DNA from 3 places in the Peribacillus frigoritolerans genome. Region 3 is predicted to be linked to each of the others. Evidence: riboswitches for the same ligand, from Rfam matches in the RefSeq annotation. Region 3 holds a riboswitch; each other region holds the start of a gene.
What was found. A riboswitch is a leader RNA that binds a small molecule or an ion and turns the genes downstream of it on or off. The one in region 3 is predicted to bind preQ1.
Positions count from the first base shown of each region.

Region 1: it holds a riboswitch for preQ1, as region 3 does, so the genes downstream of both, ABOA58_RS20685 (VUT family protein) here and ABOA58_RS02305 (QueT transporter family protein) in region 3, are expected to answer to the same signal.
Region 2: it holds a riboswitch for preQ1, as region 3 does, so the genes downstream of both, queC (7-cyano-7-deazaguanine synthase QueC) here and ABOA58_RS02305 (QueT transporter family protein) in region 3, are expected to answer to the same signal.

Region 1 is NZ_CP158190.1:4,225,744-4,229,981, forward strand. Features, by position in the region: gene ABOA58_RS20670 (alpha/beta hydrolase) at 1-387, opposite strand, end outside; gene ABOA58_RS20675 (PadR family transcriptional regulator) at 698-1,018, shown strand; gene ABOA58_RS20680 (hypothetical protein) at 1,569-1,718, opposite strand; gene ABOA58_RS20685 (VUT family protein) at 1,740-2,282, opposite strand; PreQ1 riboswitch class I at 2,333-2,375, opposite strand; gene ABOA58_RS20690 (SRPBCC family protein) at 2,626-3,108, shown strand; partial or broken gene ABOA58_RS20695 (SRPBCC family protein) at 3,137-3,576, shown strand; gene ABOA58_RS20700 (HD domain-containing protein) at 3,756-4,238, opposite strand, start outside.
Region 2 is NZ_CP158190.1:4,231,827-4,236,064, forward strand. Features, by position in the region: gene ABOA58_RS20715 (DUF4260 domain-containing protein) at 1-180, shown strand, start outside; gene queE (7-carboxy-7-deazaguanine synthase QueE) at 225-953, opposite strand; gene queD (6-carboxytetrahydropterin synthase QueD) at 946-1,416, opposite strand; gene queC (7-cyano-7-deazaguanine synthase QueC) at 1,416-2,081, opposite strand; PreQ1 riboswitch class I at 2,137-2,179, opposite strand; gene ABOA58_RS20735 (methyl-accepting chemotaxis protein) at 2,365-4,044, shown strand.
Region 3 is NZ_CP158190.1:478,401-482,638, forward strand. Features, by position in the region: gene ABOA58_RS02295 (PAS domain S-box protein) at 1-791, opposite strand, end outside; gene ABOA58_RS02300 (TVP38/TMEM64 family protein) at 906-1,562, opposite strand; gene ABOA58_RS02305 (QueT transporter family protein) at 1,686-2,171, opposite strand; PreQ1 riboswitch class I at 2,178-2,222, opposite strand; gene ABOA58_RS02310 (YbaK/EbsC family protein) at 2,393-2,914, shown strand; gene ABOA58_RS02315 (hypothetical protein) at 3,052-3,864, shown strand; gene ABOA58_RS02320 (DUF3892 domain-containing protein) at 3,946-4,238, opposite strand, start outside.

The sequences.
Region 1 (4,238 bases), 1.8 Mb from region 3:
GCGGTTCTTTTGTCGATCGATACTTTTCCCTTGCGTCGGAGCGCACATTGAAACTACGCCTTTTACAGGCAATTCAATTCCCACTTTTAATGAGAACACTCCTCCTAAAGAAATTCCTACAACAGCAATTTCTTCATATCCTTCTTCTTTAAGGAATTTATAGCCATTAACTACATCTTCCCACCATTCCTTTGGACCAGTCTTAACGAGCTCCTCACCAGACACTCCATGCCCTCTATAAAGAGGTCCGTGGCAAGTATAGTCGAGATCATTCAAGTATTTCCCTAATTTCTTCATATCTCCTGTACTTCCGGTAAACCCGTGAAGTAAAAGAACAGCTCTCTTTCCACCAATATATGTGAATGGCTCTGGTGCTTTCACTTTCATCTATCTAGGACCTTCTTTCTTTGCTCTTGTTGATAAATAGAATCTAAATGATTTTCGAAAAAAAATCAATTAATACCCCTTGAGTAGGGATTCTTCTATCCTATTCCGTATTTTCATTAAAACAATTAAATCATGTATATAGTATCCTTACCACACTCTTCACAACTCATCCGTTCCGAAGCACATTTTACTATGATTAAATTTATTTAGCAATCGTCATTTAACCATTTTTTTTAAGAAAAGTAAAATGCACCTTGTGATACGATGTACAACGTATTACACTTTAAAAATGAAAAGGAGGAGAATTTATTTGGATAAAGAATTAATGAAGGGAAGCATTGACCTCCTTTTGCTTTCACTTCTTTCACAAAAAAAGCTATACGGCTATGAAATCACGAAGATCTTGAAGGAAATGAGCATGGGCAAATATCAAATAAGTGAAGGCACCCTCTACCCCGCCCTTAAACGGTTAGAAAAAAAAGAATTCATAAAAGGCCATTGGCAAGAGTCCGAGTCAGGCCGCAGGAAATATTATCATGTCACCGAAAATGGACAAACCGAACTTGAGCGGAAGCGAGAATGCTTTTTCTTCCTCGAAAAATTAGTTCGGAAAAGCACAGAGCAATTTTAAACAATATACAAAGCTTCCTAGCCCCATTAATGGAACGGTGCAGGAAGCTTTTTTTGATTTTTACTCGTGAGTTTGGGCTAATTACTCTTGAATTTGTCCTGCACTCATAATTTCGCACTGTTTATTCGTGAAATTCGTGCTGCTCTCTTTATTTTGCACTGTTTATTCGTGAAATTCTCGCTGTTTACTCAGGATTTCGCGCTATTCTCATGATTTCGTGCCATTTACCGTGAATTTTGCACTTTTATTCGTGAAATTCATGCTGCACTCATGATTTCGCTCTGTTTACTCGTGAATTTTGCACTTTTACTCGTGAGTTTCGGCCATTTACTCGTGAGTTTTGCACTTTTACTCGTGAATTTCGGCCATATACTCGTGAATTCGTTCTGCACTCATGGCGTTGCGCTCTTTATTCGTGTATTTGCACTGCACTCATGATTTTGCGCTGTTTAATCACGCTTTCCGCGCTATTCTCATGATTTAGTGCCGTTTAATCGTGAATTCCGCACGTTTTACTCGTGAGTTACTCCGTTCACGCAAAAAAAAGGACCTAATTTGGTCCTTTTTTGTCAATTCCTTTATGCTTGCGATAATTGGCGCAGGAGAGCTTCATACATTCCCCTTGAACATGCGCCCCATATTTTTCACGAAAGGCCTCGAGGCAATAGCATTTATCTTTTTCTTTTTTGGTTCCATCCATGTAGTGCATCCCTCCTGGCATTTAACTGGAGACTACACGTTTCTCCAGTTCTACGTTGATTCGTCCCAACAATACGGCACCAATGGACTGAATGATAGTTTTAACGATGATTTGGCCGATGACCGCAGCGGGTACTGCTTCCCATGGCAATATATTGGCACCCAATGGACTTAGGCCAATCACGACAAATATCACCGAATCGAAAAATCCTCCAACGATCCCGCTGTAAAACACCCTCCAACTCATCGGGAGCTTTAAACGGGTATAAATTTCCGTATCCGCTGTTTCTGCGACCACGAAGGATAATGCGGAAGCAAAAACAATCAGTAACGTATCTCCTAATAAAAATGATACACATGCAGATAAAATAAGTGCAGTGACGATGCATATATAGGTCTTCGCGCGGCCGAATTTATTCTGGACCAGATCTCGGAAGATGAAGGTTCCCCCGATGAGCAATGTTCCCATCGGGATGATGAACATGCCAAAATGTAATGGCTCAAAAGCTGCTGTAACCACATTCGCCGTGATGATGGATACTAAATACAATAAAATTCTTAACATTTCTTAATTCTCCTTATACAGAAAAAACAGCACCCTAAGAAAGAGCCCTGTTCTCCTTAGTTTTTTTGAGAGGGTAGCTAGAACCTCTTCCGCCCGGGCGGATTATCATTTTCCTTATTCATCGTAGCTTGAAAGCGATTGGAAATCAAGAAGTTTCCATACGGCCCTTTTATGTCACGGAGAATCCGGTTTTAGCAATGCACTTCAAATCTTCTTCAATGCAATGACTTTGCCGATTTCTGTCGCAAAAAACTGCTTGACCGGCTGTATATGAAAGCCGACAATCAATGATAGAGTTAGGTTACGATCTTGATATCTTATTTGGCGAGGAGGAAAAAGAATTATGAAAAAAACTACGTTTGTCTATCCTATTTATATCGCAACCACACCAGAGAAGCTTTGGGAAGCCCTGACGAGTGGTGAAGTCACGAAGAAATACCACTTTGGATTGCAAGTACAGTCTGACTGGCAAGAAGGTTCAAGCGTCAAATATATGCTGGAAGATGGGCGGATTACTGATCATGGGAATGTACTTAAGTGTGAGCCGTTGCACCTGCTCTCGTATACATGGAACATGGCAGGAGACGAAACACCTCGCAAGCAGCCTACACGGGTCACTTTTGAATTACAGAAAATGGATGATTCGACTTTAAAGTTAACGCTTAGGCATGAGGAGCTATTGGAGACAGATTTCGTATATGATGACAATACCTTTGAAGGCTTGAATAATGGTTGGCCAGCCATTCTGAGTAACCTGAAGAGCTTGCTTGAAACTGGAAGGACCCTGCCGCCAATATCAGTAGATTGGGATAGTGGAATACAATAAAAACAAATCGAAAGAGAGTTGATTTAGTATGGATACCCAAATAATTACGAAATTTAAGATAATCAAGCCAGCTAATGAAGTGTTTGAAGCCATAGTGAATCCTGAAAAAATCGGGAATTTCTGGTTCTCATCGAGTTCGGAAAGATGGGAACAAGGCCGGACGCCTGCATTGAGATACAACGAATACGATGCTGAAGTGGTTATTAATGTAATGGAAGTCGAGGAAAATAGGAAAATCGTGTTTGCGGGGGCGGAAATGATCAAGAAACGGTTGTTACCATTACACTAAAAGAGTTGGATAATACGAGTACAATTATTGAAGTAAACGAATCAGGTTTGAGTGAAGACGACCCTGAAATAATAAACAAAATGATCGGACAAAAGGAAGGTTGGGTTTATACATTAACCTGTTTAAAGGGTTATTTGGAAAATGGCGTTAATACTTTGAGAGCATCATTAGTTTTTTAATTATTAAAGGATGCTGGTTCAGATGTATAAGGCATCCGTTAATCAAGCTCCTTACTGGATGTCGATTGTCTAAATCAACTAATTTTTAAACGGGAGGAGACTTAGATGTTTCCGGAAAAAAACTCAAGGATGAATAACACCCTTGAGTTTTTGACTTTCCGTATGGTTTGACACGAAATTCAATCGGAAATCACTTTTAGATACATGCCCTTTGAAGCTTTTTTGTAGGCTTCAATTCCCATTTTCTTGACTTTGTCTGATAAACTGGATGCTCTTATTAATTGGGTTCCTTGAATAACGGAAGGATCAATGAGCCGCACTTTATTTTTCAGATAAAAATCGTAGTCCACTTGATTTTTTTTCACCTTTACGTTACCATGGATCCGTTTTAACAGATTTTGCACTTCATGGTCTTCAGTCAAGCTTAACAAGGACATGACTTCCTCATCTGTACCAAGTAAGTCATCAAGGCTGATTAGTTTTTTAGCCAAAGCCAATTTTAAGGTCTTTGCCAAAATTCCATAGCCATATATATTAAGCGGTTCCATGAAAAAATCAATAACTTCGCTATAATACGTTTTCACAAACCATTCAGCCGATTCAATATTATCCAGATACATCCTTCCATTTATTATGATTACATGGTTTAGAAAGTCATGAAC
Region 2 (4,238 bases), 1.8 Mb from region 3:
AACTTATTTCATACTTATATCCTGTCCATCTTCACGATTTTGCTATCCATTTTCCTAAAGTCGGATGCATTGATGCTGATTGGTTTAATTTGGACAGCGCATATAGGAATGGATCGCTTATTTGGATATGGCCTTAAATACACATCATCCTTCAAAGCTACACATATGCAAAGGTTGTAATAAGCTTAAAAGGCAGTGTGATTAAACATCACACTGCCTTTACTTTACACGCCCCGCTTGTTTCCCCATATATAGGTATGCAGCTGGGGCAGGACTTTCACATCATTCAATTCATCATCTACTATCACTTTATCAATTAACTCTTCGTACTTCTTCAATAGGCCGCTGATCAATTGACGATCATCCGCCGTCCGGCTGTCGTCATTGCCGACCTGCAGATAAAAAGGAATATCCGGGTAACGCCCATGTACATGTTTGGCATATTGATAATCTTCCTCGTTAAAGACGACGATCTTCAATGAGACATGGTTTTCAGGATTTCGATTGGCAAGGTTCGAGATGATTTGGTCGAGCACCGTAAAGTCCGTGTTCATTCCAGAGCTCGGCGGCTTAGGTGAAATAGTCAGTTCATCAATATCGAGAAACCAATCCTGCCATCTGCTCCCTTGGGTTTCGACACCTATTTTCATTTTATTTTCATGTAAGATCGCTATCAAGCCGTTTAGGTTTTTCAGCAGAGCCGGGTTTCCTCCTGATATCGTCACGAAGGAAAAACCAGAACCCCCAATACGCTTCAGCTCATCCCATATTTCTCTAGCAGTCATCTGGACGGTATCTTCCTTACCGGTGCCATCCCAAGTAAATGCGGAATCACACCAGGCACACGAATAATCGCAGCCGGCCGTCCGAACGAACATGGTTTTTTGGCCAATGACCATTCCCTCTCCTTGGATGGTCGGCCCGAAGATTTCCATAACAGGGAGTTTACTCACTTTCCATCCACTCCCTTCTGGCTTCGGCATAGCTTGTCGGCGTTTCGTACAGTCGAACAAATTCGACTCTAGCACCCTCATATTCTTTTAATGAAAGGGATTCGGCCATTTTTTCATAAATCCAGACAACCATATTTTCAGCTGTTGTATTCATGAGCGGCAGGGTTTCATTCAAATAACGGTGATCCAGGTGGATTTCAATTTCATTTTTCCATATATCCTTGATGTCCCCAAAATCTATCATCAACCCTCGTGAATCTGTATACCCGCTTAATCCGAAAATGACCTTATACGTGTGGCCATGCAGGTTCTTGCATTTCCCTTCATAATCATGCAGATGGTGTGCCGCATCAAAGGTGAATTCCTTACTCACGAGAACCCTCTTGTTTGTATACTTCAATTGGCTGCGCTGAATATCTTCATCTATTTTTTGGAGTTTATCCACTATCGTAAAACCGTACATCATGAAAGCACCTTCCGTCTGCTTACATAGTCATCCAGTCCTTTTTTCCGCAGATTACATGCCGGACAATCTCCACAGCCGTCGGAGATGATTCCGTTATAGCAAGTCAGGGTCTTTTCGCGGACAAAGTCGAACGCGCCTAGCTGATCCGCTAGCTCCCATGTTTCCTCTTTATTAAGCCACATTAGCGGCGTATCAATCACGAATGACTGGTCCATCGACAAGTTCAAGGTCACATTCAATGATTTAATGAATACATCGCGGCAGTCCGGATATCCGCTGAAATCCGTTTCACAGACACCGGTGACAATATGTTTAGCGCCAATCTGACTCGCCAGCACTCCGGCAAACGAAAGGAACAGCAAATTCCTCCCTGGTACGAACGTCGACGGCAATTCCCCTTCTTCTCCGTCCGTCACCGCAATATCACTTCTCGTCAGCGCATTTGGTGCCAGTTGGTTCAGCAGCGACATGTCAAGGATATGATGGTTCACGCCCAATTCCTTGGCAATGTTTTGAGCACATTCGATTTCCAAGCTATGCCGCTGATTATAATCGAACGTCACCGCTTCCACTTCCTCAAATCTCTCCATCGCCCAGAACAGGCACGTCGTACTGTCCTGACCTCCACTAAACACAACCACTGCCTTTTCTTTCTTCTTCATTTCTATAAAACTCCTTTTTACGGAAAAAAACAGCACCCTAAGAATAGAGCACTGTTTCTCCTTAGTTTTTTTGAGAGGGTAGCTAGAACCTCTTCCGCCTTAACGCGGAATATTATATTTTTCCAAGTCAATAGTAACTTGAAAACGATAAGAAATCAAGATGTTTATATTAAGAGAACATTAGACCTGATGGAAAATTTGGTTAACTTTTCATTGCTTAAATATCCTTTTATTTATCCGATAAAACAGTGTGAATAAAATATCGATAAAGGGGTCCAATAATTTGAAAAGCATTAAAGCAAAGGTATTGGTGGCATTTTCACTCATCATATCTTTATGTGTCATCTTAGGAGCATTCAACATTTATAGCAGCAACAAGTCACTGGTTTATTCCCAGGATATCATCGAAAAGGAACTTCCGCTTCTTATCCAAGACGAAAAGCTCCTATACAATCTAGCACAAAGAACCGCATACGCCCGGGCCTATATTCTTTATGGTGACGAGAGTTATAAAGAAGGGTTCTTACAATATACTGAAGAAAGCCAGGTCATCCAGGAGGAACTCCTAGCCTTAAGCGATTCTGATAAAGCGAAGGAATTGATCGAGAAAAGCGTGGATTGGAGGACGATGATTGTAGATCGGGTATTTACACAATATGAAAAAGGAAATGAAGAACGCGCTAAAGAGATACTCAAAAATGAAGTGGCGCCAATCAGCAATGAAGTAATGGAGGGTTTCAAGGAGCTTGCTTCGGAACGCGAGGAATTGATTGTCGCTTCTGGTGAAACCGTCATCGCCAGCGGGAAATCGGTTAAGACGACAAGTATCATCATATCCATTGCGGCAGTCCTTATTGGCCTTGTCCTTGCGGTTGTTACAGCCAACCTCATTACCACCCCCCTCCTTAAAATCAGGGATAGGATGAAAATGGTGGCTGCAGGAGAGCTGAATCATGAGCCCCTGGAGCAAAAGTCAAATGATGAAATGGGCGAACTAACGGTATCCGCCAATCAAATGCAGAAAGACCTTCGTGATACTATCGAAAAAATGCTCAGTGTTTCGCAATCCGTTTCCAACAAAAGTGAAGATCTGACTCAATCAGCAAATGAAGTGCAGCAGGGCAGCAAACAGATAGCGACTACGATGTATGAACTTTCGGAAGGTTCGGAGTCACAAGCCAACCGGGCATCTGAAATGGTTCGCATCATGGATGATTTCACCGGCAGGATTAAGCTTGCCCACCTAGAAGGGGTGGATGTAGCTAACAGTTCAACCGAAATCCTTTCCTTGACCAAGGAGGGCACCACTTTAATGCGCAGTTCGGTCCAACAGATGCAAAGTATTGATGGGATTGTCAAAAATGCCGTAGAGCAAGTGAAAGGGCTCGATTCTCAATCACAGCAAATTTCGCAGCTTGTGCAGGTCATCAAGGATATATCCAATCAAACCAATCTATTGGCGCTGAATGCAGCCATAGAAGCTGCTCGTGCTGGTGAACATGGCAGGGGCTTTGCCATCGTCGCCGATGAAGTGCGGAAACTCGCTGAAGAGGTCACACACTCCGTTGGGGATATCACCAATATTGTCTCCGCCATTCAAACAGGTTCAAAAACGGTCGTCCACTCCCTGGAAGATGGTTACACACAAGTGGATGAAGGCACAAAACAAATTACGCTCACAGGCCGAACCTTTGAAACAATTAATCATTCTGTCGGGAATATGGAAATGAAAATACAGCATATAACAGACGAATTGAACTATATCTCCACAAATAGCCAAAAAATCAATCAGGCTATCGAAGATATCGCAGCCGTTTCTGAAGAGTCCGCGGCAGGAATCGAACAAGTCTCCGCCTCCGCTCAGCAATCCAGCTCTTCGATGGATGAAATCACGAATCATGCCAGTGAAATTGCATCCTCGGCAGAACTGCTCACTGAACAGGTTAAGAAGTTCCAATTATGACACTAGCAATTTCCCGAATGCGGGAAATTGCTTTTTCCCTTCCATTCTAATGTTGTTTCATTTTCGTTTATTCGGGGAATAATAACTATACACAATAATAAACCATTAAAAAACAAATCTATCAGAAGCGGCTGGAAGTGGATATTTCCCTTTGTTTTCAGAATATTTAGTGTATAATTGATTAAAGGAATATT
Region 3 (4,238 bases):
GATGTACGGATCAATTCCGCGTCTTCTGCTGAGAAGTTCAAATTAATGAATGAGGCTCCATGTATTTCTTCCTGTTGAAAGCCTGTTACCGTTTCAAATCTAGGATTCACGGTCGTGATCATTCCGTTTAAATCAAGCATCAGCATCGGATATGGGTTGTGTTCAAACAATGATTTATAGCGTTGTTCACTTTCGAATAATTGATTCTCCGCGACAACCCTTTCAGAAATATCCCTGCCAATGACGACTAAGCCTTTTCGTGAACCATCCTCATTGAACAGGGGAACTTTGATCGTATCAAATGTCTTGTGATTGCCATCGGGAAGAGGGATGATTTCCTCACACCGTGTGATTTCCCCTTTTAGCCACGTTTCTTCATCGGAAACTTCACAGTAGATCAACGACTCTTTATAAAATTCCGAGTATTCTGCGAGCTCACTGTCTCTTTTTCCCTTATAATCTACATGCTCCAATTGAAATAATTGCAGCCCGAAAGTATTGGATTCAAGCCATCGGCCATCACCATCCTTGAAGTTAACGAAATCCACCATTGAATTGATGAGTGTACGCCGACGTTGTTCCGCTTCTTTTAATCGTTTGAATTCTTCCCTTTTAGCTAAATAAAGATATAAGACCAAGCCTATTGATAAAAGGAAAACAAAGCCTTCCACTCTTTGAAGTTGAATAAAAACCTCTTTATTTTGGATATTTGTAGTTAAAAAATAGTCGAACACGACTAATGTAAGAATCCCGGATAGGATATATATTGCTAAGATGGAGCGTTTGGACATGGAGATTCTCCCTGATTTTAAGACATTTCAAAGGTAAAATTACATACACATTTTAACAAACTATCGGAAAAAAATATATGCAGAATCCTAAATAAAAAAACAGGGCCAATGTGGTCACCTGTTTTTTCTGAAGAAGGTAAGTTTCTTTTTCTTTTTTGCACGCTTATAGATAATGAAAAATAGTAAGAAGAGGAGTGCGAGTGCAGCTAGCGTATATTGGTTCATTTCAACAGATAGCAGTCCATAGGGAATCAGCGATAGGAAGAAAAAGTATATAAGGTTGCCAAGCCCCGTCGCTAATAAAAAATCCTTGAACGTGACAGTGCTGACTCCAGCTGCCAAGTTAATTAAGCTTGTTGGGATAAGCGGGAAAATCCTGCCTGTAAAAACGTACATGAAGCCATGCTCCACAACGGTTTCTTGCCACTTTTCGCCAATCTTCTTTAAGAGAAGCTCCTGAAACCAGTTTCTTGCTGCATAAAAAATGAATCCTGAGGCAACAACACTTGTAAACCAACTCCATAGATAGCCATATATGAATCCGAATATCGTGACATTGATAGTCAGGAGCAAAATTAAGGGGATGATTGTAAAAGAATTTTGTACAAACATCAATACGAATGTCACAATAAATGTAAGCAAAAGGTTTTCCTTCAATATGCTAATAACAGAATCTAGGTCACTTTTCCAAACTAATGTGAACAGCTCTGCATTAGAGTATATAAATATTGCAATTACAAGTAGACCGATTATGGTCAGGACTTTTTTCAAAGGGCCACCACCATTCTTACTAATAGTTTATCATTTTCGAGTTCATTGGTGAAAAAAAAGAGCTGCCGCATCATGCAGACAGCTCTTTTCCATTATAGTGGCTTAACGGCGCGAAGATTCCTTTTAAAGCCACTTTTCAAACTGAATTCTTTTGTTCATTCCATAAATGATTGGCGCTCCAATCAGGAGGACAACGAACTCACCGACAGCTGTAGTCATCCAGCTTAGCCAGAATGGCAAGCCAAAGGCAAGGTTCAGTTCAATTGCAATTAAAAACATTGTGAACGTGAAAAAGATAATCGTGGCGATCATCCGTCCTTTAATGCCTTTTATGAAACGAGATACATAAATGACAAGCAATAAGGCGAGCAGGGATTGCCCCACCCCAAAAATCAAATCATATGGTACCATCGGTGAAAAGAGCAGATTCGATATGAAGACTCCGCCAACGATACCGTAGATATACTTTTTATTGAATACAATCAGATGATTCAACATTTCCGGTACACGGAATTGGAACATCTCAAAAGCTATTGGTTTAAACACCAATGAGACCGCCACATACAAGGCAGCCAATAACCCGTTTATCACGAGTGTACGAACATTCATTTTACTCTCTCCCTAGTTTTTTATCGTGGGATGGTTACGAACCACGTGTAGGCGTTTACCCGATGTTTAATAGTATCTCATGTAAGCTTGTTTCGTCAATTTGTAAAGAATGGTTTTAATTTATTAGTTTCCAAGCAGGAGAAGTAGCACAATAGGATTTTGATTTATTGCAATGAAGGATGATATTATTTCAATATGTACGTCAAAGGAGTGAATATAATATGTCGATCGAGAGTGTAAAAAGCCATTTTAAAAAATGGAATCGGGAAGGCGACGTAAAGGAGTTTGAAACATCGAGTGCTACGGTGATTGAGGCAGCGGAAACCATCGGTGTTATCCCAGCGCGGATTGCTAAGACTCTTTCCTTTAAAGGGGAAGGTGAACACGCGATTTTGGTAGTTGCCGCAGGGGACGCCAAAGTGGATAATAAGAAATTTCGTCAGACATTCGGTTTCAAGGCACGAATGCTTTCGCCTGAAGAAGTGCTTGCACAGACCGGCCATGCAATCGGAGGAGTTTGCCCGTTTGGTCTGGCAAACGATTTAGCTGTTTTTCTTGATGTATCAATGAAGCGCTTCGAGTCATTGTTCCCGGCTTGCGGCAGTGCGAACTCTGCAATAGAACTTACACTCGCTGAATTGTTTGAATATTCAGGTGCGAAGGATTGGGTGGATGTTTGTAAGGGTTGGGAAGAAAAGGAGAATGAGGAAACGGCGGTAGGCAATACAGTTGATGGCATTTGATCAATGGGTGCCAAAAAATTAGATTAACATGATTGGGATTGAGTCCACTGCAGTGGACTTTATTTGTGGGGGCCGCATGCATTTCTATGATTAAAGCGGAAAACGGGCAGAAAGTGTTCCTGAGCGGAGGTTGAAAGATGTTAAATGGAAGCGAAAGAAAAAGCAATAGCAGCTATCTTAGTCTTAAAACTCTTTATGAAGAAAATATAACGGTTAAGAGCATTGCCCAGGAGCTTGAGTTTTGCCATAAAAATGATCTGGCTCTGGATATTCAGAAAGCATTGGAAAAAAAGAATTTTGATATATTGGCAGTCAAAGATCAAGGGGAAATCATCGGGTATATCGAAAGGGAAGAACTAGGTGAAGGGAGTATTTCTGAATATTTAAAAAGCTTTTCACCAAGGGAAATGGTTTCGGATTCAACCCCTTTGATCCAGCTTCTCCATATTTTCAAGAATAAAACAAGGGTGTTCGTATTAGAGAATAATTCAATTAAAATGTTGATTACCCATGCCGACCTTCAAAAGCCTCCGATCAGGATGCTGATATTCGGATATATTACCTTATTGGAAATGAGGATGAGTGATATCATCCTGGATAGATTCGGCGATGGCAGCTGGTATCCAATGATCAGCGAAGACCGTTTAGAAAAGGCAACCGAATTATATAGAAGGAGAATCGATAAAAATGAGGATATCAATATAATAGAGTGCCTGCAAATCAGTGATAAATTCGATATTATACATAAAGATAAAGAATTGAGGTGCTTCTTCCAAATCCCTTCGAAAAGTAAAGGGAAGAAGGATGCGAACGCCATCCGGAAATTACGGGATAAGATTTCCCATGCTAATGAACTGGGTCTGGACATGTCATGGATGGAAATCATCGAGGTTGTCGAGTCCTGCGGCCGACTGCTCGAAATCTCTGAATCCTATCCTTACGAAAAATAAGATCCGGCTAATCATGCTGGTTCTTTTTTAGCTCATCCAGACAGAAAAAAACTGCCCATATCAGGCAGTCTCCCCGAAAATTCAAAACTCCGGCAGTTGATCCAGGTTATTTTCCTTTATCCCATCGGGCTCACTCCGCAATATGTCACGTCCATATTTATGAAAGACGTCAACATTGGCCAGGTTGCCAGCCTTTGCTTCCGCAAGGGCTGTGGGGTAGTCGAGTTCGCGGCCGGAGTTCGTCTTGATGGCGATAATATTGTCCTCTTCATTTTTCCTTACGGCGATGATTTCTTCTTTTCCTGCTGAATCAGGTTGGTTTGCTTGCGGTGTTCCCTGCTGTTTATATGATTCATAGGCTTTTTCAAATTGGT